DNA from 2 places in the Blautia sp. HCP3S3_G3 genome. Region 1 is predicted to be linked to the other one. Evidence: a T-box and tRNA genes for the amino acid it is inferred to sense, from the RefSeq annotation. Region 1 holds a T-box; the other holds one or more tRNA genes.
What was found. A T-box is a leader RNA that pairs with one kind of tRNA and senses whether it is charged. The one in region 1 lies ahead of ACTNEW_RS13420 (valine--tRNA ligase), so its partner is inferred to be a tRNA-Val.
Positions count from the first base shown of each region.

Region 1 (16,611 bases):
TTCCTGTCTGTTCCAGTGCGGAAAATACCATACGGATTACCCAGAAGAAAATAATATCATAACCGGTTACCAGTACATCTGTCGGATAGAAGTATTCCATTTCTTCTGTCTTATCCGGCCATCCAAGTGTGGAGAACGGCCAGAGTGCGGAACTGAACCAGGTATCCAGAGTATCTTCATCCTGATGAAGATGTGTGCATCCGCATTTCGGACATTTCTCCGGCATTTCACGGGCTACCACAACTTCCCCGCATTCGTCACAGTAATAAGCAGGGATACGGTGACCCCACCAGAGCTGACGGGAAATACACCAGTCACGGATGTTTTCCAGCCAGTGCAGATAAGTCTTGCCAAAGCTCGGCGGAACAAATTCCAGTTCCCCATTATTCAGTACTTCCATTGCGGCTTTGGCCATTTCGTCCATCTTTACAAACCACTGCGGCTTGATCATCGGCTCAACGGTTGTACCGCAGCGGTCATGTGTTCCAACGCTGTGGCTGTGAGGAACTACTTTTACCAGAAGTCCCTGTGCGTCCAGATCCGCTACCATAGCCTTACGCGCTTCATAACGGTCCATACCTGCATATTTGCCGCCAAGAGAATTGATTGTGGCATCATCATTCATGATATTGATTTCCGGAAGATTGTGGCGTCTGCCGACTTCGAAATCGTTCGGGTCATGAGCAGGTGTGATCTTTACACAGCCGGTTCCGAATTCTTTGTCTACATATTCATCTGCGATCACCGGAATCTCTCTGTCTGTCAGAGGCAGCTTCAGCATCTTTCCTACCAAATCTTTGTAACGTTCATCATCCGGGTTTACCGCTACTGCTGTATCTCCGAGAAGTGTCTCCGGACGTGTCGTTGCAATTTCTACAAACCGTCCTTCCTCTCCGACGATCGGATAATTGATATGCCAGAAATAGCCATCCTGATCTTCATGTTCTACTTCCGCATCGGAAATGGAAGTCTGGCATACCGGACACCAGTTGATGATTCTGGATCCTTTATAAATATATCCTTTTTCATACAATTTGATAAATACTTCCTGTACCGCCTTGGAACAGCCTTCGTCCATGGTGAAACGTTCTCTTTCCCAGTCTGCGGAAGCTCCCAGTTTTTTCAGCTGGTTGATGATTTTTCCGCCGTATTCTTCTTTCCATGCCCAGGCATGCTTCAGGAATTCTTCACGGCCGATCTCGTTTTTATCAATTCCTTCTTTTTTCAGCTTCTCGATAACTTTAACCTCAGTCGCAATAGCGGCATGGTCTGTTCCCGGCTGCCAGAGAGCTTCATACCCCTGCATTCTCTTGAAACGGATCAGGATATCCTGCATGGTCTCATCCAGCGCATGTCCCATATGAAGCTGGCCGGTAACGTTTGGCGGCGGCATTACAATTGTAAATGGTTTTTTATCAGGATTTACTTTTGCATGGAAATATCCGTTGTCCATCCATTTCTGATAAAGACGTTCTTCAATCCCTTTGGGATCATAGGTTTTTGCAAGTTCTTTGCTCATACTTTCCTCCTGTATCATATGATAGTATCGCTGCGCTCCCGCCCGGAGGGCTTTTTTGTATCACAGGAAAATGCAAAGCTCTTTCCTGTGATATAAAAAAGCCCCTCACACGCACGTGTGAAGGGCGATCTATACCGCGGTACCACCTTCATTATGCAGATCCTGCCTGCATCTCTCATTCCCCTTTAACGCAGGAATACGTGAAAACCTACTCTTCTGCAGCTGTCCGGTTCATACACAGACCGCATCTTTTTCAGTCTTCCGGCTCCAAAGCTACCTTCAGCAACCTCTTCCTCAGAATGTCTTCCAGCCGATGGACACTCCTCTCTGTCAGGGACAATCGCCTACTCCTCTTTTTCCCAGCCTTTTCTGCGTTCTACTATAATTGGATTTTTCACGATTGTCAAGCCGGAATCCCGGTTTTTCACATTTATTCCACACTTTTCAGAGATTCTACCATATCAATTTTCTTCAGTTTGAAGTGCATGACCACATTAACCACAATGGAAAATACACAGGTAAGTGCCGCACAGTAAAGGAAGCTGACAGGACGGATTTCACGGGTAAACATGGTGCTGTCCACTTCTACTGTAACAATGATAAAACGATGCAGCAGTATTCCAAAGCCTGAGCCAAAAATAATTCCCAGAATCGTCAGCAGAATATTTTCTCTCAATACATACTGGGAAACTTCTCCGTCAAAAAATCCCAATACCTTCAGCGTTGCCAGTTCGCGCTTACGCTCTGTAATGTTAATGTTATTCAGGTTATAGAGAACCACAAATGCCAGCATTCCTGCAGAAACGATCAGGACCACAATAACCAGCCCGAGAGTTCCCAGCATTCGTTCCACCTGCTCCGCGATCGTCGTCGTATAGCTGATACTGAGTGCCGCCGGGTATTTCAGAATTTCATGTCCGATCAGTTCCACCTCTCCCCGGTACTCCGGTTTCATCGTAAACTCCAGATCAAAGAACTCCGGTTTCTTTCCAAACGTTTCTTCATAAACATTTGGCGTCATGTATACATAATGTCCCAGATAATTCTCCGTGATTGCGGCAATTTTCACCTGATATTTCTGTCCGTTCTCCTCCAGAGTCAGATAATCTCCTTCCTTCAGGTCCAGAAGTGTTGATGTTTTTTCACAGATAATTGCACCTTCATCGTTAAGATCATACAGCTCTCCGCTGGTTCTGCTCCTCAGCGTCACATCCTCGTGGAAATTCTCCACATCTTCCGGTACATAAACATAGGTACTGAGACTATAATCATCCGTCGTTATTTTCATCGTTTTAAACAGGATTCCGGTATAGTGTTCTATTTTTTCATGATTCTCAAGATAAGCCCGGAGTTCCTCCCGCTCTTCATCCGAAGCATCCTCATCATCGATGATCGTACCGTCATAGTGCTGCAGTTCCTGATACTGCTTCACCGCAATATTACTGATCGAATCCCGGACACCAAATCCTACCAGCGTCAGTCCCATGCTGCCTGCAATTCCAAAAATTGTCATAAACAGACGTTTTTTATACCGAAACAGATTTCTCAGGCAGGATTTCCATGTGAAGTTCAGATGTTTCCACAAAAACGGAATCCGCTCCACCAGAACACGTTTTCCTTCTTTTGGTGCTTCCGGACGCATCAGAGACGCCGGTGTCTCTGCCAGGGCTCTTGAACAGGAACTGAGTGTCGCACCTACTGTACAGATCACTGCGGCTGCAGAGGCAATCAGTGCATATTTCCATTCATACCCGATCATCAACTTGCTATCCATATTATGGTACATAATAGCATATGCCTTTATGATGATGTACGGGATTATTTTTTCTCCCAAAAGAACTCCAAAAATACTTCCGCCCACAGTGGCAAGAAATGCATAATTGACATACTTGGAAGCAATGTCATATTTGCCGTATCCCAGAGCCTTCAGCGTACCGATCTGCGTCCGCTGTTCCTCCACCATTCTGGTCATGGTTGTCAGACTGATGAGCGCTGCCACCAGGAAAAAGATCACAGGAAAAACGGTGCCAAGATTGCGAATACGGTCTGCATTTCCTCCGTAATCCGAATATTCCGGGAGATCATGACGGTCTGTCACATACCATTGCGGTACTTCCAGATCTGCAATTTCTTTTTCTGCATCCGCGATTTCTTTTTCACCATCCGCGATTTCTTCCTCTGCCTCTTTTTTGCCGTTCTCGTATTCCTTCCATCCGTCTTCCAGCTCTTTTTCCGCGTCTTCGATCTCTTTTGCGGCATCTTCCAGTTTTTTCTCATTCTCTATGATTTCTTTTTCGCCATCCAGGATTTTCTGCTGATTTTCTGCAATTTCTTTTTCGCCGTCTGTCAGCTTCTGCTCATTCGCGGCAATTTCCCGTTCTGCATCTGCCAGTTTCTGCTCATTTGCGTCAATTTCTGCCTGTGCAGAAGAAAGTCTGGATTCTCCGGCATTGATCTGATCCTGAGCGCTGGCAAGAGTGGCGTAGTTACTTTGCAGTTCTGCCTTACCTGCTTCCAGCTCCTTTTCTTTGGAGGCAATTGTTTTTTCTGATTCCGCCAGTGTGGCTTCCTGTTTTTTCAGTTCTGACCATCCATCATTGATTGCCTGCTGACCGGAAGCTATGTCTGCTTCTCCCTGAGACAGTTCTGCTTTTTTTGCTTCCAGCTGAGACAGACCTGCTTCTACAGCTGCCAGACCTTCTTCCAGCTGTGCTCTCTGAGCAGCCAGCTGCTGGCGTGTCGATTCCAGCTGTTCTGTCAAAGCTGCAGCCTGTGCAGATGCCGAATCCAGCGCACTTCTGGCAGCACTTAAATTCTGCGAAGCAGCATCCAGATCCTCCTGTGTAAGATTTCCCGCTTCTACTTCCGCACTGACACGATCATATTCTGCCTGTGCTCCGTCCACTGCTGCCTGTGCCTGAGAAACGCCTGCCTGCGCGGCATCTGCTGCTGCCTGAAGATCAGAAAGCTGCCCTTCTGCCGCTGCAACCGTTTCCAGTCCCGTCTGACACTGCTGCTTCTGCTCACTCAGCTGCGCTGCTGTCTGTTCTATTTCTGCTTTGCCTGCAGTAATCTGTGCACTGGCGCTGTCCAGTTCCTTCTGCTTTTCATTCAGAGCTGTCTTCGCTTCGGAAACTGCTGTTTTGCCGTCTTCCAGCTGCTTTCTGGCAGCGGCAAGTTGCTGTTCTCCCTCTTTCAGCTCTGCTTCTCCGTTATGGTACTGCTGCCACGCAGATGCAAGCTTCGTCCTTTGCGGAGAAAGCTCTGCCCATCCGTCTGCCACCTGCGCTTTGGCATCCGCAAGCTGGTTTCTGCCATCACGAAGTTCCTGTCTGGCATTCGCAATCTGCGCTTTGCCATCTTCCAACTCTTTCTCTGCATCCGCGATCTGCTCTTTGCCGTCTTCCAGCTCTTTTTTGGCATCTTCCAGTTCTTTCTTACCGTCTTCGTATTCTTTTTTGCCGTCCTCCAGCTCCTTTTCGCCGTCTTTCAGTTCCTTCTCTGCATCTGCAAGCTCTTTTTCCGCTTCTTTTTTGCCGTCTTCCAGTTCTTCTCTGGCATCACGAAGTTCCTGCTCTGCATCCGCCACAACCGTGTCATAACGGATCTGACACTGCTGTTCCTCAATGCCTTCCACACGCTCTGCGATCTTATCGATCAGATGATCATAGGCATCTGTGTAGCTGATCTGCTCCTCCGCTCCATGTACACGCAGATAAATCTGCGTGTAGATTTCCTGATCAAAGTCCTCCGGCAGGATATAGACAAATCCATTCACTTCACCGGAACCAAGTGTGGTATTTCCTCTGTTAAATGCTATGTAAAGAGGGCTGCTGCCAAGACCGGCAACCGTATATGTCTTCGTCTTGAGAAACTCGCTGTCCTCATCCTCTTCAAGCGTGATCACATCCCCCACCTGATAATCCCATTTGGAGGCAAATACACTGTCCAGCATACACTCCCCGGATGTTTCCGGAAGGCGCCCCTCTGATACACTGATCACGTTGACTCTGTCATCCATAGTTTCCACATGAACGACTTTCTGATTATTGCCGCTTCCGCAGTAGGCATCCGTCGAATAGCCTCCAACAGCCTCTTCCACACCGTCAATGGATTCCAGTGCTTCCACATCCTCGTCTGTAAGACCCATGGTTCCCACAACCTTGATATCCATCAGTCTGGCACTGTCAAAATATGCATCCCCCGAAAAACGCATGTCCGGGGAAGTAGCCTGTATCCCCGAAAAAAAGGCAACCCCCAGTGCCACAATGAGAAAGATCGAAACGAATCTGGCTTTATTTTTGCGGATTTCCATCCAGAAATCTTTATGCAATGCTCTTTTCATTCTCATCACCTACCACTCAATTTCTTCTACCGGTGTAGGATGTTCATTCTGTGTCATGGCAGATACCCTGCCGTTTTTGATGCGGATGACCCGGTCTGCCATGGGAGTCAGTGCTGAGTTATGTGTAATGACGATTACCGTCATGCCTTTTTCCCTGCACATATCCTGAAGAAGTTTCAGGATTGCCTTACCCGTCTGATAATCCAGGGCTCCTGTCGGTTCATCGCACAAAAGCAGCTTTGGATTTTTGGCAAGGGCACGGGCTATGGAAACTCTCTGCTGTTCACCTCCGGATAACTGTGCCGGAAAATTCTTCAGTCTGTCTTTCAGTCCTACTTCTTCCAGAACGGTTCTGGCATCCAGAGGATTTCTGCAGATCTGAAGAGCCAGTTCCACATTCTCAAGAGCGGTCAGATTCGGTACAAGATTATAGAACTGAAATACAAAGCCGATATCTTCCCGGCGGTATCCGGTAAGCTGCCGGTTATTATATTTCGCAATATCCCTGCCATCTACCCAGACGCTTCCGGATGTGGCCGTATCCATTCCTCCCAGGATATTCAGTACGGTGGTCTTTCCTGCACCGCTGGGGCCGACAATCACGACAAATTCTCCTTTGGCTATTTCAAAGCTGATTTCATCCACAGCAACGATTTTTACTTCCTTGGAACCATAAATCTTCGAAACTTTTTCCAGTTTTACATAACCTTCGTTTTGTTCTTCCATGTTGTTTTCTCCTGTCCGGTACTGTAATACCTTTTTTCATTATAGCACAAAAAAGCATTGCCTGGAAATCCCCGGCAATGCCTTTTCACTCAATTTTCACTTTTTCGTTTCCGTGTCATCAGTCCGCCGATCCGTCCGGTTTCCTTGGCTGAAAGACTTTTCCAGCCGCTTTCCAGTACTTTGTCCAGGAGACCGAGTTCACGAGCAATCTCATATTTCAGTTCTTCTTCATGGGAAAGCTCTCCATTGCGGAATGCTTCCACTTCTTTGTCCCTGTTCAAGATATCCACACTCCTTTTCGATGATCCCATCTTCCGTCTGCAGGAAGCTTTTCTGTCTCTTCTGGAGTATGCACAGGTTTGCACCGTTTTATACATCAATGGTTCCTTACTTCGGAATCACGATCGCCGCGATAATATATGCCCAGATTCCTGCGCCGCCAACACAGGTAAAAATAATCCATGCCAGGCGTACCAGAGTCGGATCAATATTGAAATATTCTGCAATTCCTCCGCATACACCGCAGATCATACAATTTACTGATGATTTGTAAAGTCGTTTGTCACTCATATCTGATTCCTCTCTTTCTTTGATGATTTATAATTTATGACTTATGATTCATGAAACTCCACTGCAATTTCCCCAATGCCGCATTCCAGATCCATTTCTCCGGCTGCTCCCGGATTGGTGATCCTTTTTTCGCTGCCCAGACCACCGCAGCTGTCGCCATGAATGGAGATTTCTCCAATGCCGCATTCCAGATAATAATTATAATCGGTTTCCTTACCGGAAATTCCCAGTGTCAGAGAACCCATACCGCACTCTCCATCAATTTTTACTGCTTTCAAAGAAGATGCCTCGAAGTTTCCGGCTCCTACTTCCACATCCAGTTCTGACAGCTCCACAGATTCCTCACTGAAAAACTCTCCTGCTCCGATTTCTACTTCCATTTTTTCAGAATAAAGCGCACTGTTGACATATGCACTTCCTGCATCGACGCTGATTTTTACTTCTGAAAAATGTTTGCCTGCCGGATAATAGACCGTTACCCGGCGGCTGCTTTTCCGTCTGGAACTTCTGATCTCCAGCTTGGAAGCAGACGAAGTTATTTTTACATTTTCTTCTTTGTCATTTTCAATCTCAATTTTTATTTTATCCCCGGAATACTCCTGAAGGACCAGTTCGTCTGAACGGAGACTGATTTCGATGTAATCCGCAGCATCCACAGTACAGAACCGTGTGTTTTCTTTGATGGTTTCTCCTGTTGCTGCTGACTGCTGTTCTTCCTGAGAGCTTCCATGACGATTTCCAACCGTGATATTCTTCATGATCTGCAGACCGTTTTGAAGCTCATCCGTCATTCCCATATCTTCCATGCAGGCTCCCATAGCGGCTCCGGCTGCCGAAAAGCCGATTCCCAAGGCAAGAAAAACACCGGCGATGATCATCATCACTTTTATAAACTTCTTCATGCACCTTCACCTCTCCTTCTGAATTTCGCCAGAATTCTCTGGCAAAAATCCGTAATCTTTCTCAAAAGTACGGGAAGCATTTTCCCTGCCAGCCATATGACTGCCACTCCTGCAAGAATTCCAAGAGCCATCAGCAGGCATCCTGCTCCAATCATCAGGATTCCCGCTGCCGGATTTTCAAAGCAGGCAGCGATTCCTGCCAAAACAGTTCCGACAGCTCCGATCACAAGTCCCAGTGCTGCTGCACCAAGAGCAAAGACCAGCAAAAACGGAAGCAGTAAAATGGTCACAGCCACTCCGAGAATTCCTCCAAATATCCCAGGAATAAACGGTGCTACAAAGACAAGCACAATCAGAAGAAGGATGGCTCCCGTATGATTCTTTTTCTTTTCATAATGATATCCTCTCTCCGCTCTCTCAAAGCCTTCTCTTGCCTTCTCTCCGGCTTTATTCAACGCCTGATCCATCTGTTCTCCGGCACGGCTGAATGTCTGCTCAAATCTGGCTCTGTCCCTGCCGAACCGACGTTCTTCCTGTCCGGCTCTGCGGGAATCTCTCTGAACATTTCTCCCCTGACTCCCATGTACATTTTCTTCAGAAAATCCATCTCCATTCCTCTCCGGGGACTGATTTTCTCCGGCAGCTCCGGTTCTGGTTATCTGTGTGTATTTGTCAGGCATCTGACCTGCCTCTCTGGTTCTGGCATCTTCATATCCCAGTTCTGTATATTCTGCAAAAGAATCATTGCTCTCTTTCAGATCTGCTTTGATAATGGCTGCTACCTTACCCGGACTTCCCAGCTCGCGGATCACTTCGCTTTCTTTCTCTGCTCCCGCATCGTCAAAATAGCTCTCATAATAGTCAAGCGCTTCCTCACGTTCCGCGTCAGAAATGTCCGAAAGCAGCCTTGCCAGCTGTTCCATAAACTGCGCTCTGTTCATACTCTATATTCCTCCCTCAAACATCCTAGTAATCTTCGATGAATAGTTTTTCCATTCTATCTTATATAAATTTAGCTGTGCATTTCCTTTTTCTGTAAGTTTATAATAGCGCCGGTTCCTTCCTGCATACGCCTGATCATAGACTTCCAGACAGTCATCTTTCTGAAGACGCCGCAGCACCGGGTAAAGTGTTGATTCGGATATTTCCAGAACACTTCTCACATCCTGTGTAATCTTATACCCGTAAGTCCCCTCCGGTTCCTTGGAAACTACCGCCAGCACAATCGCATCCAGAAGGGCAGCACCTGTATTGAATACCATGGAATCACTTCCTTTTTCTTTTCTGATTCGTAATGTCTGGATAAGCAGACATTCCTGTTTTGATTATATAATATTATAAATAAATGCAATATTATTTGGTTAGTGATATTATATGTCATATAATATATGTTTGTCAATAGTATTTCTACCCATATTTCCAGAAACAGTAACATTTTACTGTTTTCATAAAAATCTGCTTCTTTTCTTCCATCATATGCTGTGTTATACTCAATAAACAAAATGTTTCATATTTTTTACATGATAGGAGACCTATGATATAAAAAATAAGCAGGTCCCTGTGCAAAAATCACAGCAATCAACAAAACAAAAAACAGAACAAGGATTATCACACATGAACAGAGAATTGAGACTCCCGGACGCGTTCCTTGCGAGAATGCAGGAAATGCTCGGCCCGGAATATGACGCTTTTGAAAAAAGCTTTGAATCAGGAAGAACTTATGGTCTTCGCGTGAATAGCGACAAGATCACCTGTGAAGAATTTGAAAAAATCGTACCTTTTCCCGTAAAAAAAATCCCGTGGATCGAAAACGGATATTTTTATGAAGAGGACAGCAGACCGGCAAGATGTCCCTTTTATCAGGCAGGTCTCTACTACCTTCAGGAGCCAAGTGCTATGACCCCCGCATCCCGGATTCCTGTCGAACCCGGAGAATATGTGCTGGACATGTGTGCAGCACCCGGCGGAAAAGCCACGGCACTGGGAGCTGCGCTTCACGGTCAGGGACTGCTGTTTGCCAATGATATCAGTACCTCCAGAGCCAGAGCTCTTCTGCGCAATCTGGAATTATTCGGAATCTCCAATATGTTTGTGACCAGTGAAGCTCCTGCAAAACTTGCCAGAGCTTTCCCGGAGTTTTTCCACAAAATCGTCCTGGATGCTCCCTGTTCCGGAGAGGGAATGTTCCGTAAGGAGGAAGCACTTGCCAGAGACTGGACACCGGAAAAATCCCATGATCTGGCGCAGATTCAACGGGAACTGATCCTGCAGGCAGCGGATATGCTCCGCCCCGGAGGTCTGCTTCTTTACTCCACGTGTACGTTTGCCCCGGAAGAAGATGAAGGTACCATTTCTTTTCTTCTGGAACATCATCCGGAAATGGAACTCGAAGACATGCCCGGATATGAAGGCTTTTCCAGCGGTGTACCTGCCTGGGGAAACGGACAGGAACAACTGAAAAAATGTATCCGGATCTTTCCGCACAAAATGAATGGAGAAGGGCATTTCATGGCTCTGCTTCGAAAACCCGGAATCGCTCTCACAGAATCCCATCCTGTTCAGACACGCCCTGACAAAAATGCCCGCAAGTGGATCGAGGCATTTTTTGCAGAAATCGGTCTTAAGACTCTTCAGGGAGAACCCTTCGACTGGAACCGGCTGGATATTCGCGGCGATAAGGTTTACTATCTTCCACCTGTCGGAGGAAGTTTCCGCGGGCTGACCTTTTTAAGAAACGGTCTGTATCTGGGGGATCTGAAGAAAAACCGTTTTGAACCCAGCCAGCCTCTGGCACTGGCTCTCCATAAAGGAGATGTAACATCCACAATTTCTCTCCCTGTTTCCGACGAACGTCTGATACGCTACCTGAAAGGAGAAACGCTCCTCATAAACGCAGAAGAAGCCGCCAGCCCCAAAGGATGGCATCTCCTCTGTGCCGACGGCTATCCGCTCGGTTTTGGCAAACTGGTCAATCAGACGCTGAAAAACAAATATCCGGCCGGCTGGAGAATCTAACCCCCAGACACGCTCTAAGATAATGTAATTGGTTTTCCAAGAGTGAAGGAGTAGATCGTAATCTCCTTCACTTTTTTATTCAGCAGCCGTTCCAGTGCCTGTGCATAATCTTCCAGCTGGATATGATAACGATCGATCAGGCGCTGTTCTTCTCCGGGAAGTATATAATCTGTTTTATAATCCACCAGGACGATCTCATCCTCTTCCAGAAAATAGGCATCCATAATTCCCTGTACCAGAACAGGCTCTTTGTCCGGCCACTCAGGATTCACTTCTCCCGCTCTTACAGAAATCACAAAAGGCTGTTCACGGTATAATTTTCCGGCAAGTGCCGCCTTCTGCATTCTTTTTCCCAGTGAAGTCCTGGTAAATCGAAGGACATCCTCTATCCGGATGCTGGCCGCCTCAGCCTCTTCCATTTTCTTTTGTTCCAGAAGAAGCCCGATCTGGGCACGGATATCCTCTCCATTATCGATCCGGTGATAATCCAGGCATTCCATCAGGCGGTGATAAGCAGTACCTCTTGCAGCCCCGGTATACTCCTCCTGTGTATCTGCGGCAAATCTTGGAACAAGCGGTACGATATCAGGTTCAAACAACAGACTGGTCTCTTTGTCCGATTCGTCTGTATAGCTTCGTTTCTTCAGGTCTGATACACTGACTTTGACTGGAATCTCTTTCAGATACTCATAAGGATACTGATAACGGAACCGTTCCTCTATGGTTTCTCTTATTTCTGCATCATGGATCTGATCAGCGTCCCACTCTTTCAGGAACTCTTCCTGCATCTGAGCAGCGGACTGGTAAAGAACCTCTTCCTGCACCAGATCCAGCGCTGTTACTTTTCGCACAGAAAATTCCGCCTCCGCACGATAAAGCGGGTGCCGAAAATTCGGAAGGATCCCATATTCTTCATACAGTTCATCCATACAACGATGTCTTGCCAGGGCAGGAAGTACAAAATCCCAGTATGTCCTGGCTTTTATCCTGACACCCAGCGGCAAAAGTGTCTCTTCTGTGTCCCGATATCTGGACAGTTTCATAAACAGGCTGTCCATTTTTCCAACCGCACCTGTCAGAACAAGTTTTTCTTTTGCACGGGTAAGAGCCACATACAGTACACGCAATTCCTCTCCCAGACTTTCTTTCAGAAGTTCTCTGCGTATGACCTGTTTGTAAAGCGTCGGCACAACCACCCTCTGCTCCGGAAATACCGCATCTGTACCAAGCCCCAGATCCGGATGAATCAGAAGTCTCGCATTCATATCCTGGAAATTAAACTGTTTTCCCATACCTGCCGCAAATACAATAGGAAACTCCAGACCTTTACTTTTGTGGATTGTCATGATCTGCACCGAAGATTCTCCGCTTCCGGACAGATTCACTTCTCCGAAATCCACTTCATATTTTTGCAGATTTTCTATATAGCGGATAAAATTAAACAAGCCGCGGTAACTGGTTTTCTCATAATCCATCGCTTTTTCCACAAGCATCTGGAGATTTGCACTTCTCTGTGCACCTCCGGGAAGTGCCCGGGCATAATCCCCATATCCGGTCACCTGCAGAACATAGAGAATCAATTCATGAATGGGCGTATAGCAGGCCATATCCCGGATTTTCTCCAGCAGTTCCAGAAAACCACGCAGCTTCTCTTTCAATGATTCTTTCTGATCTTCTTCCGGAAAAAGAACCATCTGTCCATCTCCCACAAAACTGCATACGCTTTCATACAGCATTCCATCCGGACAATCACAGCGAATCATGGCAAGCTCTTCTGCAGTACAATTCACAATAGGAGAACGCAGCACTCCGGTCATGGGAATATCCTGAAGCGGATTGTCGCAGATACGAAGAAAATTCAATATCGTTACCACTTCCAGTGCCGAAAAATATCCTGTTTTTGACGCTGTATAAGCAGGAATCCCCTGCGTACCCAATACCTGGGCAAACGTATCCGCCCAGCCGGACGCTGTCCTTAACAGGATTGCAATATCTCCGTATTCCACCGGCCGATAGTCTCCGGTCTCCCGGTCAAGAACTTTTTCCTTGCCAACCATCCGGTGAATTTCCTGGGCGATTGTCAGCGCTTCCAGCTCCTGCGGAGTCTGTCCTGCTTTTTCCTCTTCCAGTTCTTCCCCGTCTTTTTCGATCAGAAGAACCTGCGTTTTTACGAATTCTGCATCACTTCCTTCCGGAAAAACAGCTCCCGGATAAAGGGCAGCCGCATCATCATACGCAATCCCTCCCAGATCTTCTCCCATGATCTGCCGGAAAAGGAAATTCACGCTTTCCAGGACCTCAGGACGGCTGCGGAAATTTTTATGAAGATCAATTCTCTGCTCCCTGCTCTCTTCCAGCGTATAATTTTTGTATTTCTCCATAAAAAGCTCCGGTCTTGCCAGGCGGAACCGGTAGATGCTCTGCTTGACATCCCCTACCATAAAAATATTCTTCCGGTCATTCACCCATCCGGAAACACAATTGGCAAGAAGCTCCTGAACCATATTGCTGTCCTGATACTCATCCACCAGAACTTCTTCATACTTTTCGGAAAGTTCCCGGGCTGCCTGCGTCATGACCGCAGTATCCTCCTCTTTCTGAATCAGTATTTCCAGGGCAAAATGTTCCATATCTGTAAAATCCAGTACATTTTTCTCCCGTTTCTTCTCCGAAAACCGTTCTGCAAAATCCAGTGTCAGGCCCACCAGTATCTCAATGGATTCTTTGCAGCTGTTCATCAACAGCATCAGCGTTTCTTCTTTCCATGCAAAATAACTGCTCCCGAGATTTTTCAGAATCTCTTTTTCTTCTTCCCGCAGCAACTTTACCTGTTCTTTCAGATTTTCATCCACACCTTCTGCTTTTTTTGCAGACAGACGGGCAAATGGAGGCTTCTGAAGTTTTTCCGCAATCTCATCATATCGCTTTTCCTTTGCTGCTTCTTTCAATTCCCGGATCAGAAGAAGGTCACTGTTCAATGCCTCTTCGTACAGATACGGTCCTTCCGGTGCCAGACAGAGGCATCTGGCTTCTTCAGCAAGATTTTCCGCACCTTCCAGTTCCTGCATACAGACTTCCCATAGAAGCCTCATGCAGGCAGTATCCTCCAATTTTTCATCGCCGTCTGCTTTATAGATATCCAGACATTCCTCAAGCCATTCTTTCGGGTATGGATGACTCATGGCCGCCTCATAAACATCAAGAATCAGTGCTTTAATCCCATCATCTGTTTTGCCGGGAGCATAAGAATCCACAAATTCCCGGAATTCCCTGCTCCCTGACGCATAACGGTCTTCCATCAGCTGTTTGAGCACTTCTTCTTTAATCAGCTTTAATTCTCCTTCATCTGCTGTCCGATATCCGGGATCCAGCCCGATCAGGTGGAAATAATTGCGGATCACATATGCACAGAATCCGTCTATCGTAGTGATCTGTGCCGTATGGATCAGGGTCATCTGCCTTTGAAGGTGTTCATTGTCCGGTTCATTGTACAGTGCATTCTCTACCGCACGGGAAAGTCGTTCTCTCATTTCGCCTGCTGCAGCTCTTGTAAATGTCATAATCAGCATACGGTCAATATCTACCGGATGTACCGGATCCATAATCTTACTCAGGATTCTCTGTACCAGTACCGCTGTTTTTCCGGAACCTGCAGCAGCACTGACCAGAATATTTCTGTCACGCAGAGAAATGACCTGCTGCTGTTCTTCTGTCCATTTCATTCCCATCTCACTGCACCTCCTCTGTAAACGCTTTCCACAGTTCCTGATCCTGAAAGACCTTCAGTCTCCGGTATTCATATCCCGGCAGTTTCCGGTCAAATCCGCAGATTCCCTGATAAGGACAGTACATGCAGGCATTTTTTCTGCCAAGTTCATAAGGCGCTGCTTCTGCCTCCCCATCCAGAATCGCCTGCTGGATTCCTTTGATTTTTTTCTTCACATAACGATTCAGGATTTCAAACTGTTCCCTGCTGGCCACGGATGATGTCTTACGGAAGCTTCCGTCTCTGTTCAGAGATACCGGAATAGAAGAAAGGCTTTTGTCCATTTTTACAGCCACTTCCTGATCAGCCTGCACAAGTCCGTTCATTTTCAGTTCTTTCAGGATTTTTTCCGTCACACGCTCCACATCCGCTTCTGCTGTTTCCTGGATCATAGGATCTTTGACATTGTAATAAAAAATTCCGGCAGGCTCTACTTCTTTCCCCGGGTATTTCTTTTTTTCCACCTGAACAGCAGCATCCAGATAAATCATCAGCTGCAGCTGAAGTCCATAATAAAGCGCCACCAGGTCGAAAGAAGTATTGCCTGTTTTATAATCAATGACTTTCACCAGAACACGTTTGTCGTCTTCCAGTACATCCACACGGTCGATTCTGCCGCCTCCAAAAGATACCTCAAACCCTTCCGGCTCAAATTCGCCCTGTCTGAGCTGCTCCTGAAGCGCCCATACCGTCCTGTGGAGAATCCGTCTTGTACGTTCCAGCATATAATGATTTCTGGCACTGCTCTGAAGGATGGTATTTCCGTAATCCAGTGCAATTTTATCCAGACATTCATCCGCGATGCGTGTCCGGTTTTCCTCATCTACCGTCCTCCATTCAAGTCCATTTTTCCGAACTTCCACTGCAAAATCCTCCAGCGCCCGATGAATAATATTCCCCATATCCATAGCGCGGAATTCATATTCTGCCCTTTCTGTGATCTGCAGCCCATATCGCAGAAAATGAGCAAACGCACATGCGGAAAAACGCTCCAGTCGGGTGGCACTGTAGGGAGAAACTTCTCCATACAGCACCTTTGCCACAGCTTTACTGATACAATCGATGGGCTTTTTGTAAAACGCAGCATCCACCAGGCGGCGCACTACAGGCCCGTATTTCGGACTTTTCAAATACCAGCTGTACAATTCCCGGAAAACAGGATCTCTGTTTCCATCTTCTGTCAGGCCCTCCAGAAAATAATCCAGACTTGTTCCCGGAGTTTCCAGAAAATCCAGCGGATCCGCTTTTGTTTCTGTTTCCTCTATCTGAAGCTTCGGATACAGGGTACAGATTGAGCCGATCAGATAAGCGGGACCGATTGCTTCCCCTCTGGCACTGGAATTGCTGTATGACAGGCACAGATACTCACTGGGCTTTGTCAGATTCAGATACAGATAAAATCGCTGGATACTCATCTGTTCACGGGGCGCAGGTGCAAGCTCTACTCCCTGATCACCAAAGAATTCTCTGTCCATTTCCGTGAGAATTCCTCCGGTATTGGTATTTTTCGGGATACTTCCTTCATTTACACCCACAAAAAACAGTGCCCTGATATCCTTCAAACGTGTCCGTTCCATATCCCCGATCAGAACCTGATCCATGCTGGGAGGAATCAGTGCAACTTTTGCCTCCGCAAGTCCTGTCTCAAGAAGCTGCTGAAATTCACTTCTGCTGACCGTCTCCTCTCCCAGGATTTCAACCATTTTATCCAGAAGTTCCATAATAATACCATAGATCTGGGCATATTCCTTTTCCATGGCCTTGTCTC
Region 1 covers NZ_JBQHXR010000021.1:19,512-36,122, reverse strand. The annotation lists gene ACTNEW_RS13420 (valine--tRNA ligase) at 1-1,519, opposite strand, end outside; T-box leader at 1,637-1,889, opposite strand; gene ACTNEW_RS13415 (FtsX-like permease family protein) at 1,950-5,864, opposite strand; gene ACTNEW_RS13410 (ABC transporter ATP-binding protein) at 5,874-6,590, opposite strand; gene ACTNEW_RS13405 (small, acid-soluble spore protein, alpha/beta type) at 6,680-6,871, opposite strand; gene ACTNEW_RS13400 (PspC domain-containing protein) at 6,978-7,160, opposite strand; gene ACTNEW_RS13395 (GIN domain-containing protein) at 7,202-8,062, opposite strand; gene ACTNEW_RS13390 (DUF1700 domain-containing protein) at 8,059-9,003, opposite strand; gene ACTNEW_RS13385 (PadR family transcriptional regulator) at 9,007-9,324, opposite strand; gene ACTNEW_RS13380 (RsmF rRNA methyltransferase first C-terminal domain-containing protein) at 9,677-11,077, shown strand; gene addA (helicase-exonuclease AddAB subunit AddA) at 11,092-14,805, opposite strand; gene addB (helicase-exonuclease AddAB subunit AddB) at 14,807-16,611, opposite strand, start outside.

Region 2 (16,611 bases), on a different contig from region 1:
TCAGTTACCGCAGAATTCTCCAGACTGGTCATCCGGTTGGAAAGCTGTTCCACATAGCTTTCCAGTACATCCTCATACATTTCCTCGGAAAGATAATCTTCCCATCCATATTCCGTCAGTTCTTCCAGTGTGACCGACAGAACCTGCTCCAGACTTCCATGCTGTTTCTCAAAATCAGGATCCACTGCCGTATTGTATACCCTGTCGATCACCCGGATCAGATCCATGGTACTTTCTGCATTTCTCGCCTCATATACCATGTCACGGTAAGCATTCAGCCGATTTTCCACAGGGAAATTCCCGCCGCTTAGCCGGTCACGCAGTACAGCAACTTTAAGTCTTCCGACCATATCTGAAGCCGACGGCATTCTTTCAAATTCCTGATCCAGAATATCTTCAAACGTTTTCCTCTGAATTTCCCGCACGCCCGGGCGCTCCAGACAAAGCTTCTCACCAATGGCTTCTTCGATACAGAGCTGGGCAACTGCTGTGAGTTCTGTTTCCGATGCCTCCAGAAATACTTTCTTCACCAGATAAAGCCCAAGCTGATCTTTGTCATAAAATCGGGCGAGTGCCCCCTGCTTGATGCCGTCATAAAGCGCAATGGACTGCGAACGAAGAAACAGAGAAACGTCCGGTTTCATCTGAAGCTGATAGTCACCGCTTACCGTCCACAGAAGATTCCGTATCCTGTTCTCCAGCTCCAGACGGTAATCTTCAATCTCCATTTCTTCCTTATCACGCATAGACATCTTCCCTTGTCCAGTCAGAAGGAATTCTGGTACGTACCACATCCTCCACAATTTCCTTCTCAAATATATCAAAGGTCTTATTCACAACACCCATCTGTACAGCCTGCCATGGGGAAAGCCCGGTATGCACAATTTTCATGGCAGCCAGAAGGCCTCGAAGATCAAGAGCTTTTGTGGAAATTTCACTGTTTTTGGCCTTAAGCTGAAGATCCAGGAAAACACCAATGAACTGTTCGACTGCTTTTGCTTTTGCGTGAGGGAACATTTTGGAAAAGATAAACTGCAGCGTCTCCTCTGTCTGTGCCGGCATATCAATCACAAGAAATCTCGAAACCAGTGCTTCATTCAGTTCTTTGGTTCCCGCATATCCGTAATTCATGGTTCCGATAAATCTTGCCGCCGGATGCAGGTCAATTTTATCATATCCCGGCACATCAATTGAACGGCGGTAATCCAGAGTTGCATGCAGTACAGACACCGCATCATTTTTTGCCATATTGATCTCATCCAGAATACCGAATCCGCCGTACTCCGCACACCGGTAAATTGTTCCCTTGCGCAGCTGTACCTCGTTATTCACAAATGTATCCGTTCCGATCAGGTCACCGCTGTTAGTATTTACATGAAACGAAACATTATAGGATGGTCTGTGAAAAATATAGGCCAGATTCTCTGCCAGTATGTTTTTTCCTGTTGCCTTCGGTCCGGTCAGAAGCAGATTCTCACCCTGCATAAGCCCTGCAATTGCCATCTCCAGGATTTCTTTTCCATAAAACGGCATCGACGGTTTGACGATTCTGTCTGCTGCTTCCGCAGGCACTTCATATTTCTTCCGGAATTCTTCCACCTGCCTGATCAGTGCCGGTGAAACTCCCTGTTCCTCCAGAAACTGTAATTCTTTCATATATCCTCGGTTCCTTTCCTTTTATGATGATTTTATGATAATAAAAGAACAGGTGACTGTACCGCCATCACCTGTTCCAGTAAAACTTCTATTTTAATTATCGCAGATGTACCCTGAAACATGTGATTCCAGATTTTGACTTTCAGATTTTGACTTTCAGATTCTGTCTTTCAGAATAAAATACCGGCGATCAGACTTCAAAAATCAAATCTCCATAGGACGGCATCGGCCACATTTCCTTATCGACCAGCATCTCCAGTTCATCCACCGGTTCTCTCAAAGCCTCCATAGCCTTCACAACCTTTTCCCTGCAGAAGACTGCTCGTTCTCTTCCTTCCGGAACCTCCGGCACCTGAGCAACCAGTTTTTTCAGCTTACTCATAGCGCTGTTCGTATTCTTCAGAAGAACAGAAGTCTTTTTCAGAAGATCCGTCTGTACACTGACATCAATCGGTCCGACCGCTTTTACGGAATTAATGGAATCGGCCAGAACAGTGGTATATTTGATTACCGCCGGAATGATCTGCTTGGTAGCAATGTCGATCATCGTCTTTGCTTCAATATTGATTGCTTTTGCGTAGATCTCATACTGAATCTCTGCACGGGATTCCAGTTCCGCTCTGGTAAACACACCAAAGGATTCAAACAGGTTTACCGCCTTGTCTGTAGTAAGCGCAGGAATCGCATCCACCATGGACGGCAGAATCGGAAGTCCGCGGCGTTTTGCTTCTTTTTCCCATTCCGGTGCATAACCATTGCCGTTAAAGACAATTCTCTGATGTTCCGTTGCATATTCTTTAATCAGATCATGAACTGCCATATCAAAATCCGGTGCAGCTTCCAGGCGGTCACAGGCTTCTTTGAATGCTTCTGCTGTGATGGTATTGAGCACAACATTGCAGGCAGAAATCGAATCTCTAGAACCCACCATACGGAATTCAAATTTATTTCCGGTAAATGCAAATGGAGAAGTACGGTTGCGGTCTGTCGCATCCTTCATAAAATCAGGAAGCGTTTTTACTCCGGTATCCAGCTTGCTTCCCTTCTTGCTGTGGGTCGCTGTTCCTGTACTGATCAGCTGTTCCAGAACGTCCCCCAGCTGTTCTCCAAGAAATACCGAAATAACTGCCGGCGGTGCTTCATTGCCGCCCAGACGCTGGTCATTTCCCACATCTGCGGCAGATTCACGAAGAAGATCTGCATGAGTATCCACGGCCTTAAGGATACAGGTCAGAACCAGCAGGAACTGGATGTTATCGTGAGGAGTCTTACCAGGCTCCAGCAGATTGATTCCGTCATCCGTTGTAAGCGACCAGTTATTATGCTTACCGGAACCATTCACACCTGCAAACGGTTTTTCGTGAAGAAGGCAGCGCATCCCATGACGGCTTGCCACTTTTTTTAGAATACGCATCATGATCTGGTTGTGATCTGCCGCAATATTCACCGGTGCATAAATCGGAGCCAGCTCATGCTGTGCGGGAGCTACTTCATTGTGCTGTGTTTTGGCAGCCACACCAAGCCTCCAGCATTCCTCATTGACTTCTTTCATATAGGCAGAAACTCTCTGACGGATTGTTCCAAGATAATGGTCATCCATCTCCTGTCCCTTCGGAGGCATTGCTCCGAAAAGTGTTCTTCCGGTATAGATCAGGTCTTTGCGCTGAAGCCATTTTTCTTTATCGATCAGAAAATATTCCTGTTCTGCACCAACAGACGGTGTTACTTTTTTGGATGTATGATTACCAAAAAGCCGGAGCAGACGAAGAGCCTGTACATTCACTGCTTCCATGGAACGGAGCAGCGGTGTCTTCTGGTCCAGAGCCTCTCCTGTATAGGAACAGAACGCAGTAGGAATACAGAGTGTTCCGCCTGCCGCATCATGACGCACAAACGCCGGTGAAGTACAATCCCAGGTTGTATATCCGCGGGCCTCGAAGGTAGCACGCAGACCTCCTGACGGGAATGAAGAAGCATCCGGTTCTCCCTTGATCAGTTCCTTGCCGGAAAAGCTCATCAGTACCTTGCCGTTTTCCATAGGAGCTGTGATAAATGCATCATGCTTCTCTGCCGTAACTCCTGTAAGCGGCTGGAACCAGTGGCTGTAATGCGTAGCGCCTTTCTCAATCGCCCATTCTTTCATTTCATGAGCAACCACATCTGCCACTTCCATGGAAAGCTCTTTGCCCTCTTCAATGGTCTTTTTCAATTCTTTGTAGACTTTCTTGGGGAGGCGTGCCTGCATGACTGAATCATTAAAGACATCGCAGCCGAAAGTTTCCACTACATTGATATAATCTCCCATTCTCGTACTCCTTTTTCCCTGATTTTTTATAGAAACCTGTCAGATACAGCCGGGGATCCTTACGATTTACCAGAGCGTGTTTGATCAATGCGCTGGTTCACGGCTGCCGGACAGTTATTCTTTTGTACTCTTAAGATAAAGATTTAATGCTTCATGCCGGTTTTCAATTTCAATTGCCTGATGATTTCCGCCGAATTCTCCATCCAGAGTCCATGGCACTTTCTCATCAGCCTCAAATGAAATCTTCTTTGTTTTGAAAGAATAAATAAGTTCTGAATCATCCTCTTCCTTGAGAAGTGCGGTAAGAATCTCCTGCAGTTCCAGCGGATTCCTTGGTCTGGTGATCAGCGTTACCTCAAACATACCGTCATTCATATCCACGTTCTTGCCTGTCAGATTCTTAAATCCTCCTACAGAACGGGAATTGGTCACCATACCGAAAATAAAATCATTCTCTGCCATATTGCCCGGAAGTTCCTCCGCCATGACTTTCATATGATAGGATTTGATTTCAAACAGGCGTTTCATTCCTTCCAGAAGATATGCCACATGACCCAGAATGTTTTTCAGATCCTGATCTGTTTCGTAGGAAACATCCGTAAACAGACCGAATGCAGCAATATAAGTAAAGGTTTGTTTCCCGAATCTGCCGATATCACAGTGATAAAGTTCTTCCTCCATGATCATAGACGCAATTTCTGTCATATCCTTCGGCATAAACAGACTGTTGGCAAAATCATTGGTGCTTCCGGCAGGAATATACCCCACTGGAACCGAGCTGTTCATCTCCATGATTCCGGTTACCACTTCATCAAGTGTTCCGTCACCGCCGCTGCACACGATCAGATCTACCTGTTCCGCATACTCCTTGGCCTTCTCATAAGCATCTTTGGGCTTCTGAGTGGCATAGATGATTACTTCATAATTACTCTTATTAAACACATCCACAACATCCAGAAGATGTGCTTTTATCTTTCCTTTTCCTGCTTTGGGATTAAAAACAAAAAACATTTTCTTATCCAAAGACCAGGCCTCCTTTCAGGCAAACTCATGTTACTGTTCACTCCGCTCACAGAAGCAAACAGATTTCTGTCCAACAGAAATGGAGTCTTTCTGCTGTTTTTCTTTATCCTTATTACTATAAAAAAAACGCTCAAAAAAGTCAATGGATTGAAGAACTTTATATTTTTTTAATATCCTGCCGCCGGAGCTGTCACAGAATCATTCATATTCCCGGAAAAAGAAAAAATTCGTAAGGCAAATGCTTTACGAATTTTTAGTAGCGAGAGGGGGATTCGAACCCTCGACACCACGGGTATGAACCGTGTGCTCTAGCCAACTGAGCTATCTCGCCATATTGTTTTATAGTATGGGGCCTATAGGGCTCGAACCTATGACCCTCTGCTTGTAAGGCAGATGCTCTCCCAGCTGAGCTAAGACCCCATATAGTGATTGTACGAACTTCCTGTTCGTAAGTAGCGAGAGGGGGATTCGAACCCTCGACACCACGGGTATGAACCGTGTGCTCTAGCCAACTGAGCTATCTCGCCATATCTTTTGTGGTATGGGGCCTATAGGGCTCGAACCTATGACCCTCTGCTTGTAAGGCAGATGCTCTCCCAGCTGAGCTAAGACCCCATATTGCTTTTTGAAAAAAGAATTTTCAGATTTTCTGTTCCTCTCTTCAACTCGCTTTGCTATTATACTATTATTAAACCTGGATTGTCAACATATTTTTTTATTTTTTTGAAAAAAATGACACAATTGTTTTCTGTTCCTTCCAGTTACCGCGATACAGGTAAAATCATGCCATACAATTAAGCAGAATGATTTCATAACTATTGCGGAGCGGAAGATTTTCATCATCCCGCCCCGCTGATTACAGTCCAAAAGAATCTTAACAGAAAGAGTTCTCTGTTTTTATCAGATAACAGCTTCCCGCCTGTGTCTTATTTAAAATATTCCACACCGGATTCAAAAATCTTAATATCCTGCTGTCCATAAATATTGACAGCAACACCATTGTCACGGCGCTCGCTGTGAGCCATCTTACCAAGAACTCTTCCGTCCGGGCTGGTGATACCCTCAATCGCCATATGGGAACCGTTAACATTCCACTCTTCGTTATTTACATCCAGTTCTCCGTCTGCAGTCACATACTGTGTCGCAATCTGTCCGTTTGCCCAGAGTTTTGCAATCCACTCAGCACTTGCTACAAAACGGCCCTCACCGTGGGAAGCCGGATTACAGTAAACACCGCCAAGCTCTGCGCCCTGCAGCCATGGAGACTTGTTGCTGACTACTTTTGTATAAACCATCTTGGAGATATGACGTCCGATGGTATTGTAGGTCAGTGTCGGGGAATCTGCTTTCTGTCCGCAGATTTCACCGTAAGGAACCAGTCCCAGCTTAATAAGAGCCTGGAAGCCGTTACAGATACCGAGAGCAAGACCGTCACGTTCATTGAGAAGCTTCATAACCGCCTCTTTAATCTTTGCATTCTGGAATGCAGTTGCAAAGAATTTCGCAGATCCATCCGGTTCATCACCTGCGGAAAATCCGCCAGGGAACATGATAATCTGAGCCTGATTGATAGCACGTTCAAAAATCTCAACAGAATCATGAATATCTTCTGCGGTCAGATTCTTGAATACCTTTACCTCTACCTCTGCACCGGCGCGCTCAAATGCACGGGTACTGTCATACTCACAGTTGGTTCCCGGGAATACCGGAATAAATACGCGAGGTCTGGCTACTTTATGTTTGCATACATATACGCTGTCTGCTTTGTAAACATCTTTGCCCATCACAGCCTGACCGTTCTCACCGTCTTTGCCTGCAATGAATGCAGCTGTCGGGCCGTCTGATGCACCATCTGCAAAAGCAGTTCCGCCATTTTCACCGGATTCGGTCTTAAATACGCGCTCCAGCGTACCTTTCCATGCATTTTCCGCTTCTCCGAGAGTAATCTCAGTATTTCCGTAGGAGAATCTGCCGTTGTCCGTTACTTCACCGATCAGAGTATAAGTAATGGAAAGTTCACCCACTTTTCCGTCCGGAATTTCCAGAACCAGATCACCGAAGCCCGGTGCAAAGAAGTCTCTTGGATCAAGATTATGCTCAATCTTCACACCCATGCCATTACCGAATGCCATTTTTGCAACAGCTGCTGCAATACCGTGGCGGTCCAGAGCATATGCGGAAAGCACCTTGCCTGCCTGCATATCATTATGAAGTTTTTCATACTGATCCATAATTCCCGCATAATCCGGAAGATCGTACTGATCCTTCGGTGCTCGCAGCCATACAAGCTTGCTTCCTGCTTTTTTGAATTCCGGAGTAATTACATCCTGAAGTTTGGCAACATCAACTGCAAAGGATACCAGCGTCGGAGGAACATCAATGTCATTAAAGGTACCGGACATACTGTCCTTTCCTCCGATAGACGGAAGGCCAAATCCCAGCTGAGCCGCATATGCACCCAGAAGTGCTGCAAAAGGCTGGCTCCAGCGTTTCGGATCTTCTGTCATACGACGGAAGTATTCCTGGAATGTGAATCGGATCTTTTTATAATCTCCGCCTGCTGCCACAATTCTCGCAACAGACTCTGTTACTGCATAAGCTGCACCATGGAACGGACTCCAGGAAGACAGATACGGATCAAAGCCATAGCTCATCATGGTTACTGTATTTGTCTTGCCGCCCTGCACCGGAACCTTGGCAACCATTGCCTGTGTTTCTGTCATCTGGTATTTTCCGCCGTGAGGCATCAGTACACTAGCTGCTCCGATGGAGCCGTCAAACATTTCCACAAGACCTTTCTGTGAGCAGACGTTCAGATCTGCAAGTGTCTCCAGCCATTTTGCTTTGACATCCGCAACATCTGGGCGTTCTTCAAACAGGTTTCCTTCTTTATTCGGAATTTCCACTTCCACGGTAGTTTCCTGATGTGCACCATTGGTATCCAGGAATGCACGGGAAATGTTTACGATTTCTTTGCCTCTCCAAACAAGGACAAGACGCGGGCTTTCTGTTACTACTGCAACCGGAATGGCTTCCAGGTTTTCTTCGTTGGCATAGCCAAGGAAGGTATCCACATCTTTCGGATCCACAACAACCGCCATACGTTCCTGCGATTCCGAAATAGCGATTTCCGTACCATCCAGTCCGGCATATTTCTTCGGAACTTTGTCAAGGTCTACGCGAAGTCCTGCTGCCAGCTCACCGATCGCAACAGAGACACCGCCTGCACCAAAGTCGTTGCATTTCTTAATAATATGGCTGACTTCTTCTCTGCGGAACATACGCTGGATCTTACGTTCGGTAGGCGCATTACCTTTCTGAACTTCTGCACCGCATACTTCAATGGATGCTTCTGTATGAACTTTGGATGAACCGGTAGCACCGCCGATACCGTCACGGCCGGTACGGCCGCCAAGGAGGATGATGATATCTCCCGGATCGGAATTCTCACGGATTACCGCACGTCTTGGTGCTGCACCGAGAACTGCACCGATCTCCATACGTTTCGCAACATAATTCGGATGATAAATTTCTTTTACATAGCCTGTGGCAAGACCAATCTGGTTTCCATAAGAACTGTAGCCGTGAGCTGCTCCTCTTACCAGTTTTTTCTGCGGAAGTTTGCCTTTCAGCGTTTCTTTTACAGAAACCGTCGGATCTGCAGCACCGGTTACACGCATTGCCTGATATACGTAAGTACGTCCGGAAAGCGGATCACGAATCGCACCGCCAAGGCAGGTTGCAGCACCACCGAATGGTTCAATTTCTGTCGGGTGGTTATGTGTTTCATTTTTGAAATTGATCAGCCATTCTTCTTCTTTGCCGTCCACATCTACCGGAACCACAATACTGCAGGCATTGATTTCATCAGATTCTTCCTGATCGGCCAGTTTGCCTTCTGCTTTCAGTTTCTTCATAGCCATCAGTGCCAGATCCATCAGGCAGACAAATTTATCATCTCTGTCTTTGTACAGAACTGTACGGTCATCCAGATACTGCTGATAAGTGTGAACGATCGGCTCTCTGTAATCCCCTTCGCCAAATTTCACATCAGTCAGTTCTGTAGAGAAGGTGGTATGACGGCAGTGATCTGACCAGTAGGTATCCAGAACACGGATTTCTGTCATGGACGGATCACGCTTTTCTTCTCCCTTAAAGTAATTCTGAATATGAAGGAAATCTTTAAAAGTCATAGCAAGATTCAGAGAATCATAAAGCTCTTTTAATTCATTTTCAGGCATATCCTGGAATCCGTCAAAAATTTTTACATCTTCCGGCTCCGGGAATACGGTAACAAGAGTTTCCGGTTTTTCAAGGCCGGTCTCACGGGAATCTACAGGGTTGATGCAGTGATGTTTGATTGCTTCAAACTCTTCATCTGAAATCTCTCCTGTAATAATATAGGTAGTTGCAGAACGGATGATCGGCTGAGCATTTTCATCCAGGAACTGTACGCACTGTACAGCGGAATCTGCTCTCTGGTCAAACTGTCCTGGAAGATATTCTACAGAGAAAACACGGGAACCTTCTGCAGCCTCAAATTTTTCCAGATACAGGTCATCTACCGGCGGCTCAGCAAATACGGTTTTGCATGCTTTTTCAAATACATCATCGGAAATATTTTCTACATCATAACGAATCAGCACTCTTACACCGGTTACTGTTTTGATCCCGAGGTAGCTGCTGACTTCATGCTTCAGTTCTTTTGCTTGAACGGCATATGCTGGTTTCTTTTCTACATAGACGCGTCTTACGTTACTCATCAGAAACTCCTTTCCATTTGTGAATAAATCCATGTTTCAATCATTATCCGGTACATCGTCCACTACATTCGCAGCAGCAAAAACTATACGGATACTGATCGTGTAAATTACGGTATTGCACTTTATTCGGATTTATCATATCATAAGATATATCATTAGTAAAATTAATATGTCTTATATTTTTCATTAGTTTATCTAATAAAAAGTAGAAATGGGGTACCTTTATGGATATCAATCTGGAACTATACAAAGTTTTTTATTACGTAGCCTCCACTCTCAGTTTTTCGGAAGCTTCCCGGCAGCTTTTTATCTCTCAGTCTGCTGTAAGCCAGTCTGTAAAAGCGCTGGAAAAAAAACTGAATCAGCCGCTCTTTGTCCGCAGTACCAAAAAAGTGGTTCTCACCCCTGCCGGAGAAACCCTTCTTCAGCATGTAAAACCGGCTATGCAGATGCTGTCAGAAGGAGAAACTCTTCTTTCCTCCGGAACGGAACTGATGGGGCAGCTCCGTATCGGCGCCAGCGACACCATCTGCCGTTATTTTCTCATTGATTATCTGGAGCGATTCCACAGAGATTACCCGGATGTCCGGATTAAAATCACCAACAGTACTTCCATCGGATGTGCAGATCTTCTAAACAACGGACAAGTGGATTTTATTGTATGCAATTCCCCGAATTCCAGGCTCAGCCCTCATGCTCCGGAAAAAACTGTCCTGGAATTTCAGGATCTGTTTCTGGTAAATAAAAAAGCTTTTCCCATTAAGGAAAAGCTTTCTCTGAAAGAACTTCTGGATTATCCGATTCTCATGCTCTCTCCGCGAAGCACCACCAGCGAATATCTGCACCAGATTTTTGCTGCTCACGGTCTCCGGCTGCTTCCTGAAATAGAGCTGAACAGCAACGACCTTCTTCTGGATCTTGCACGGATCGGACTCGGCATTGCCTGCGTCCCGGATTATATGTGCAGAAAGGAAAAGGAGCTTCAGCAGATACAGCTGAAGGAAGCTTTTCCCAAAAGAAAACTGGTTATTGTAAAACAGGAAATGCTGCCGCTCAGTCAGGCGGCAGCACGTTTTCTGGAATATTTCCATGAGGCGGATTAAAGTATACAGATAGCGGAAATGCATTTTCTTGCACACTTCCGAGCATGCAGATGGCGAAAATGCATTTTCCAACACGCTCCGGCATTGTGATTACTGAGGCATCACTGCATCGGCAGCCTCAATATATGCATTCAGGATTTCATCAAATTCACCGGCATCCGCTTTCTGTGCGTAGGATACATCAATCGGCATTTTGCCCAGTACCGGTACCTTCAGTTCTGCTGCTATTTCATCAATATGGCTTTCTCCAAAGACTTTGATCTCTTTGCCGCAGTCCGGACATTTCACATAACTGTAGTTCTCCACGATACCAAGTACCGGAATCTTCATCATCTCAGCCATGTTGTAGGCTTTTCTGACGATCATTCTTACAAGATCCTGCGGAGAGCTTACAATGACAATTCCGTTCAGAGGAAGAGACTGAAAAGCGGTCAGCGGAACATCACCGGTTCCCGGAGGCATATCGACAAACAGATAATCGATATCTCCCCAGATGACATCTGTCCAGAACTGTTTCACCATATTTGCGAGGATCGGTCCTCTCCAGATGACCGGGGTTTCCTCAGTAGGAAGAAGAAGATTAATGGACATTACTTTGATTCCGTTTCTGGTCTCCATCGGGATGATTCCATCATCATTGGCATTGGCTGCGCCTTTGAGACCGTACATTTTAGGAATGGATGGTCCGGTAATATCCGCATCCAGAATACCGACTTTATATCCTTTTGCAGCCATGCGGTTCGCAAGAGATGCCGTTACGAAAGATTTGCCTACGCCGCCCTTGCCGCTTACTACTCCGATCACGTGTTTTACATTTGAGAAAGCATTCATTGCCTCCTGCATGCTCTGAGGATTGTTCTTTTTTTCACATCCCTCACAGCTGGATTTGTTACATGTTGTGCTGTTGCATTCTTTTGCCATGATATCTCTCCTTTGATCTATTTCATAAAACGGTCGATAGCCCTCTCCAGTTCCTTAATGGCATCCTTGTCACCGTGCTCCACGGCATCCACAATACAATGCTCGATATGATCCTGAAGAATTATCTTGCCTGTATTATTGATTGCGGATTTAACCGCGGAAAGCTGGATCAGTACTTCACTGCAGTCACGTCCGGCCTCCACCATACGGCGGATGGATTCCAGATGACCGATTGCTCTGGAAAGCCGGTTCAGTACAGCCTTGGTCTGCGCATGACTGTGATGATGTCCATGTTCTCCATGCGAATGCGTGATCACTGTTCCGTCTTCAAGAACATGTACATGTGTCTCTTTGGTTTCTTTTTCGTCCATAACAGCCTCCTTACCGACTTTCTTTCCGTTCTATTCTATATTGCGTAAAGCTTATTATAACACACAAGTCAAATCTCTGTAAAGGAACATCGCTGTTTAATTTCTGATGTTACGATATCAAATATAATCGTCCCGTCTGCCAGTATTGTCTGTTCATAGGAAACTTTTTTTCCCTTAAATTTCTCCCTGATATAAGCCTCCGGATCCTCAATCTCAATTTCTTCTACAAAAACATCTCTCATCTGATTGCGGGGACATTTATTAAAAATTTCCCAGATTACCTCATATTCTTTCATTACAGCATATACCCTCCATTTCCCTGTTTCTTATTTCCTGTGTTTTTTATTCTCTTAACTTTTTGCGCTTTGTTTATTGAACTCTTTGCTTATTTTTAAGTTCTTTATTCTTTTCGTCCTTTACTCTCTGAGCATTAACACTCTTCTGTTAAAATATTATAAATTTTTTATGTTATTTTGTCAAAAAAAGTAATTGCACTCAATCAAAGAATATCGTATCATAGAATACAATTCAACTTCAAGCATATCAATCAAAGGAGAGAAAAGTCATGCAGCTCTTAAAAGAAAGAATTCTGAAAGACGGCACGGTCAAACCGGGCAATGTTTTAAAAGTAGACAGTTTTCTGAATCATCAGATGGACATTGATCTCATCAATGAAATCGGCAAAGAGTTCAAATCCCGCTTTTCCGACTGTCCGATCACCAAAATCCTCACAATCGAAGCTTCCGGCATCGGTATTGCCTGTATTGCCGCTCAGTATTTCCATGTTCCCGTTGTTTTTGCAAAAAAAGCGCAGAGTGTAAATCTGGACGGAGAAATGTACCGCACGAAAGTCCAGTCGTTTACCCACAAAAAAGTATACGATGTAATTCTGTCAAAAAAATTCCTCGGTCCTGAAGATCATGTACTTCTCATTGACGATTTTCTTGCCAATGGATGCGCCCTTCTCGGACTGATCGACATTGCGCGGGAATCCGGTGCAACATTGGAAGGTGCAGGTATTGTTATCGAAAAAGGTTTTCAGGAAGGCGGCGATCGCATCCGGAATATGGGAATCCGTCTGGAGTCCCTTGCCATCATTGAATCCATGAGTGATGATTCCCTCACATTCCGTGAATAGTGCCGGATTCCTGATCTCTAAGGAACATTGCGGAATTCTTTTTTATAAAGCCTCATAGAAAAAGGGTCCTTATACACTCATAGAAAAAGCAGGTATTCTCATACCTGCTTTTCATTGACGATACCCAAAACTCAGAAAGAACCTACAGACTATCATCTGTCCGGTGTCCTTTTCATTTATCGTTTTCTCTGAAAATCATCCATAATCACGGTTCTATCCCAATAATCACTGCATCACAATTCTTCCATGTTACTCAGAAATGATTACAACACTTTTCTGGCAGTTATCAATGATCACAGACCCTCTCTGGTATTTCCAAGAATTGACAGAATCGAATCTTCGGGAATTTCTTTTGAAGGATTCCCTTCTGTATTCTCAGAATCCATCTGTTTCTCATCTGTACCGACGTTTTCCTGTTCTCCCGCAGGTTCCTGTTCACCTGTTTCTTCAGAATCACCGGATGTCTCCATATCTCCGTTCTCCCCTTCTGCTTCAGGAAGGATTTCTTCACTCTGATAATAACCACTGTCGATCAGAGATTCATAATTTCCCTCATTGATCAGCTGGGCATCACACAGATAGGTACTTATGATTTTTTTGCCATTATCATATTCCTGATAATCATTGGTCTCCGGCTTCTCTCCCTTCAGGCAGGTATCCACCATTTCGACACATTTTTCTGCCAGGTTACTGCGGTTCATGAAAATACTGCAGGAAATTTTCCCCTGAACCAGATAGCGAACTGCATCTATTTCACATCCGCATCCTGTGATCATCGGCCAGTATTCATCCGACGGAACAAATCCCCGCTCTTCCAGAACATCTGCTGCTCCGCATGCTGCATCGTCAAATCCTGTACAAATAATATCCGGAAGTTCTGTATCCTGATAAAATTCATCCAAAATAGACTGTATTCTCTTCTCTGCTCTCTCACGTCCCCATCGCAGAATTCCCGTATCTTCAAAGGAAGTCTGTCCTGAACGGCATACAAGAGTACCGTCATCCAGATATGGCTGAAGAATTTCCATTACCCCATTGTACAAAAACAGCGCCTGAGAATCATCCAGTGATCCCATCAGAAATTCTATCGTTCTGGATTCACCGGCTTCTTTTACTTTATCCAGCTCCTGTTCTTTGACAATTTCCTTTGCAATCATCTTTCCAATAGAACGTCCGCTGAATGTAGTATAATAATTCACTCCTGCTGTGTCACGGATCAGCTTATCATAAGAAAATACATAAATTCCTTTTTCTTTTGTTTCAGAAAGAATTTCTGTCAGTCCGTATTCATCCACCGGAGTAATAATCAGGGCAGGAATTTCTTCGCTAATCATATCCTCAATCTGCGTAATCTGCTTCTCACAATCTCCTTCTGCAAAAACAAGTTCTGCTTCATATCCGAAAGCCTCCAGATCGGCTTGGAGTTCCTGTCCATCCGAAAACCATGTACCTTCATCGGAATCAGGAAGAAGTACCCCTACTCTGACAGCAGGCTCCTCCGGTTCTTCCTCATCCTCCGTATTTCCTGCTTCCTGGCCAGATTCCTCTTCTGCATCGGATTCTTCCGTTTCTTCCGTCACCTCTGTATCCGGGCTCTCTCCTTCTCCCGCCTGTTCCAGTTCTGCACTCTCATTTGCAGTTTCCGTAGCTTCATTACTGCCGCATCCGGCAAAGAATGCAGCAGCAAGCGTCATTCCCAGCAGTATTCCTACGGTGTTTTTTTTCATGCTTCCATATCCTTTCTAGATACCTTTATATTCTTTTGCAAGACTTTTCAGATAATCACGATAGGCCTGTGCTAATTTTTTCGGTTTTACAATATGTACTTCTCTGCCCATGGCTGTCAGCCAGCCAAAAAACTGAGGATTTCCCAGCTGTTTCGCTGTCACAGTAAAAAATCCCTGTCCTTTGTCTTTGTATTCCGCATCATCGCCAAAGAATAATTTCACTTCTGTCTCCATGCGACTGCTGCAGAGAAGCTTCATCGGTTTCTCCCCTGTAGTTTCCCCCATGGAGAATTTCCATCTCTCTCTGTCTGAATCAAAAATATTCCCTTCGGAATTCTTTGTTTCTGAAGATTTCCCATTCGCCTCTGTCTGACCTGCCAGATAATACCCGCCAGGTCTGCCTCTTTTGAATCTTACATCCATACCAAAATCCCGAAGCGTTTCCATATCATCATAAATGCTCTTGCGTTCTGCCTGAATACCATATTCTGTCAGGCCGGCAAGAATATCCTGCATGGATAGTACGTGATTCTCCCCAGATTCACGCAGCATCCGTGCCAAATATAAGATCTTAGCTTTCTGATTATGCGATTTAGCCATACTTCTCCCCTTATTTACTGTAAATTCTGTACAGCGTCCGTATCTTCTTATGTGAAAAAGAAAGGTGTCAAAAGCTGATCTGCTTTCGGCACCTTCGTAACCGGCTTTTATTCTGCCGGTTCAAACTCATCCTTACCAACTCCACAGATTGGGCAAACCCAATCTTCCGGGAGATCTTCAAATGCTGTTCCCGGTGCAATACCGTTATCCGGATCTCCTACCTCAGGATCATACTCATAGCCACATGGGCCACATACATATTTCTGCATATTTATTCACCTCATTTTTTCCTGTACGGTCAGCTTTCTTCTCATCATAATGCATGATAAAAATGAAACCGCCGCAGTATTTTATCTACCGTCATTATACATTCCGCAGTCGTCGAATGCAAGTATTATTTCAAGAATCTCCGACAGATATATTCGTTCGCTTCTTTTTCCTCTCTGTCATCCAACGGAGGAAGCTCCACATCACTGCCATATTTTTTCTGAAGTGCATGTAAAATCAGCCAGTCCGCAAGCTGCGGGTTTTTGGGAAGAAGAGGACCATGCAGATAAGTTCCGATCACATTTTTATATACAACCCCTTCATAGCCTGTTTTACCGTCATTTCCGGATCCGTACAGAACTTTTCCCAATGGTTTACAGTTGTTGATGCAGGTACGGCCGCCATGATTTTCAAATCCCACGATAGGCATCTCAAAAAGATCACTCTGAAGAATAATATTGCTGATCAGGCGCCCTTCTCCCTGTTCTGTATACAGATCCACCAGATCCAGTCCGGTAATCATACCCTGATCCGTTTTGTAATAACTGCCCAGCAGCTGATATCCGCCGCAGATGGCAATCACAACGCCGTCATCTTCTACGTATGCCTTGAAATCTTTCTGGATTTCCTTTAATTTCTCACATACCAGCATCTGTTCCCTGTCTGATCCGCCTCCCAGCAGAACAATATCCAGTCTGGAAAAATCAATGGTATCGTTGAGTTCGAACGCAATTGTT
Region 2 covers NZ_JBQHXR010000005.1:48,648-65,258, reverse strand. The annotation lists gene ACTNEW_RS07245 (cobaltochelatase CobT-related protein) at 1-746, opposite strand, end outside; gene ACTNEW_RS07240 (AAA family ATPase) at 739-1,656, opposite strand; gene ACTNEW_RS07235 (glutamine synthetase III family protein) at 1,847-3,961, opposite strand; gene ACTNEW_RS07230 (diacylglycerol/lipid kinase family protein) at 4,076-4,984, opposite strand; tRNA gene ACTNEW_RS07225 (tRNA-Met) at 5,242-5,315, opposite strand; tRNA gene ACTNEW_RS07220 (tRNA-Val) at 5,332-5,404, opposite strand; tRNA gene ACTNEW_RS07215 (tRNA-Met) at 5,438-5,511, opposite strand; tRNA gene ACTNEW_RS07210 (tRNA-Val) at 5,527-5,599, opposite strand; gene ACTNEW_RS07205 (phosphoribosylformylglycinamidine synthase) at 5,911-9,747, opposite strand; gene ACTNEW_RS07200 (LysR family transcriptional regulator) at 9,972-10,850, shown strand; gene ACTNEW_RS07195 (P-loop NTPase) at 10,941-11,771, opposite strand; gene ACTNEW_RS07190 (metal-sensing transcriptional repressor) at 11,789-12,142, opposite strand; gene ACTNEW_RS07185 (hypothetical protein) at 12,211-12,438, opposite strand; gene ACTNEW_RS07180 (xanthine phosphoribosyltransferase) at 12,708-13,280, shown strand; gene ACTNEW_RS07175 (substrate-binding domain-containing protein) at 13,574-15,007, opposite strand; gene ACTNEW_RS07170 (WYL domain-containing protein) at 15,023-15,607, opposite strand; gene rd (rubredoxin) at 15,715-15,876, opposite strand; gene ACTNEW_RS07160 (type 1 glutamine amidotransferase) at 16,002-16,611, opposite strand, start outside.
Region 2: it encodes a tRNA-Val, which carries the amino acid that the T-box ahead of ACTNEW_RS13420 (valine--tRNA ligase) is inferred to sense. The anticodon was not compared.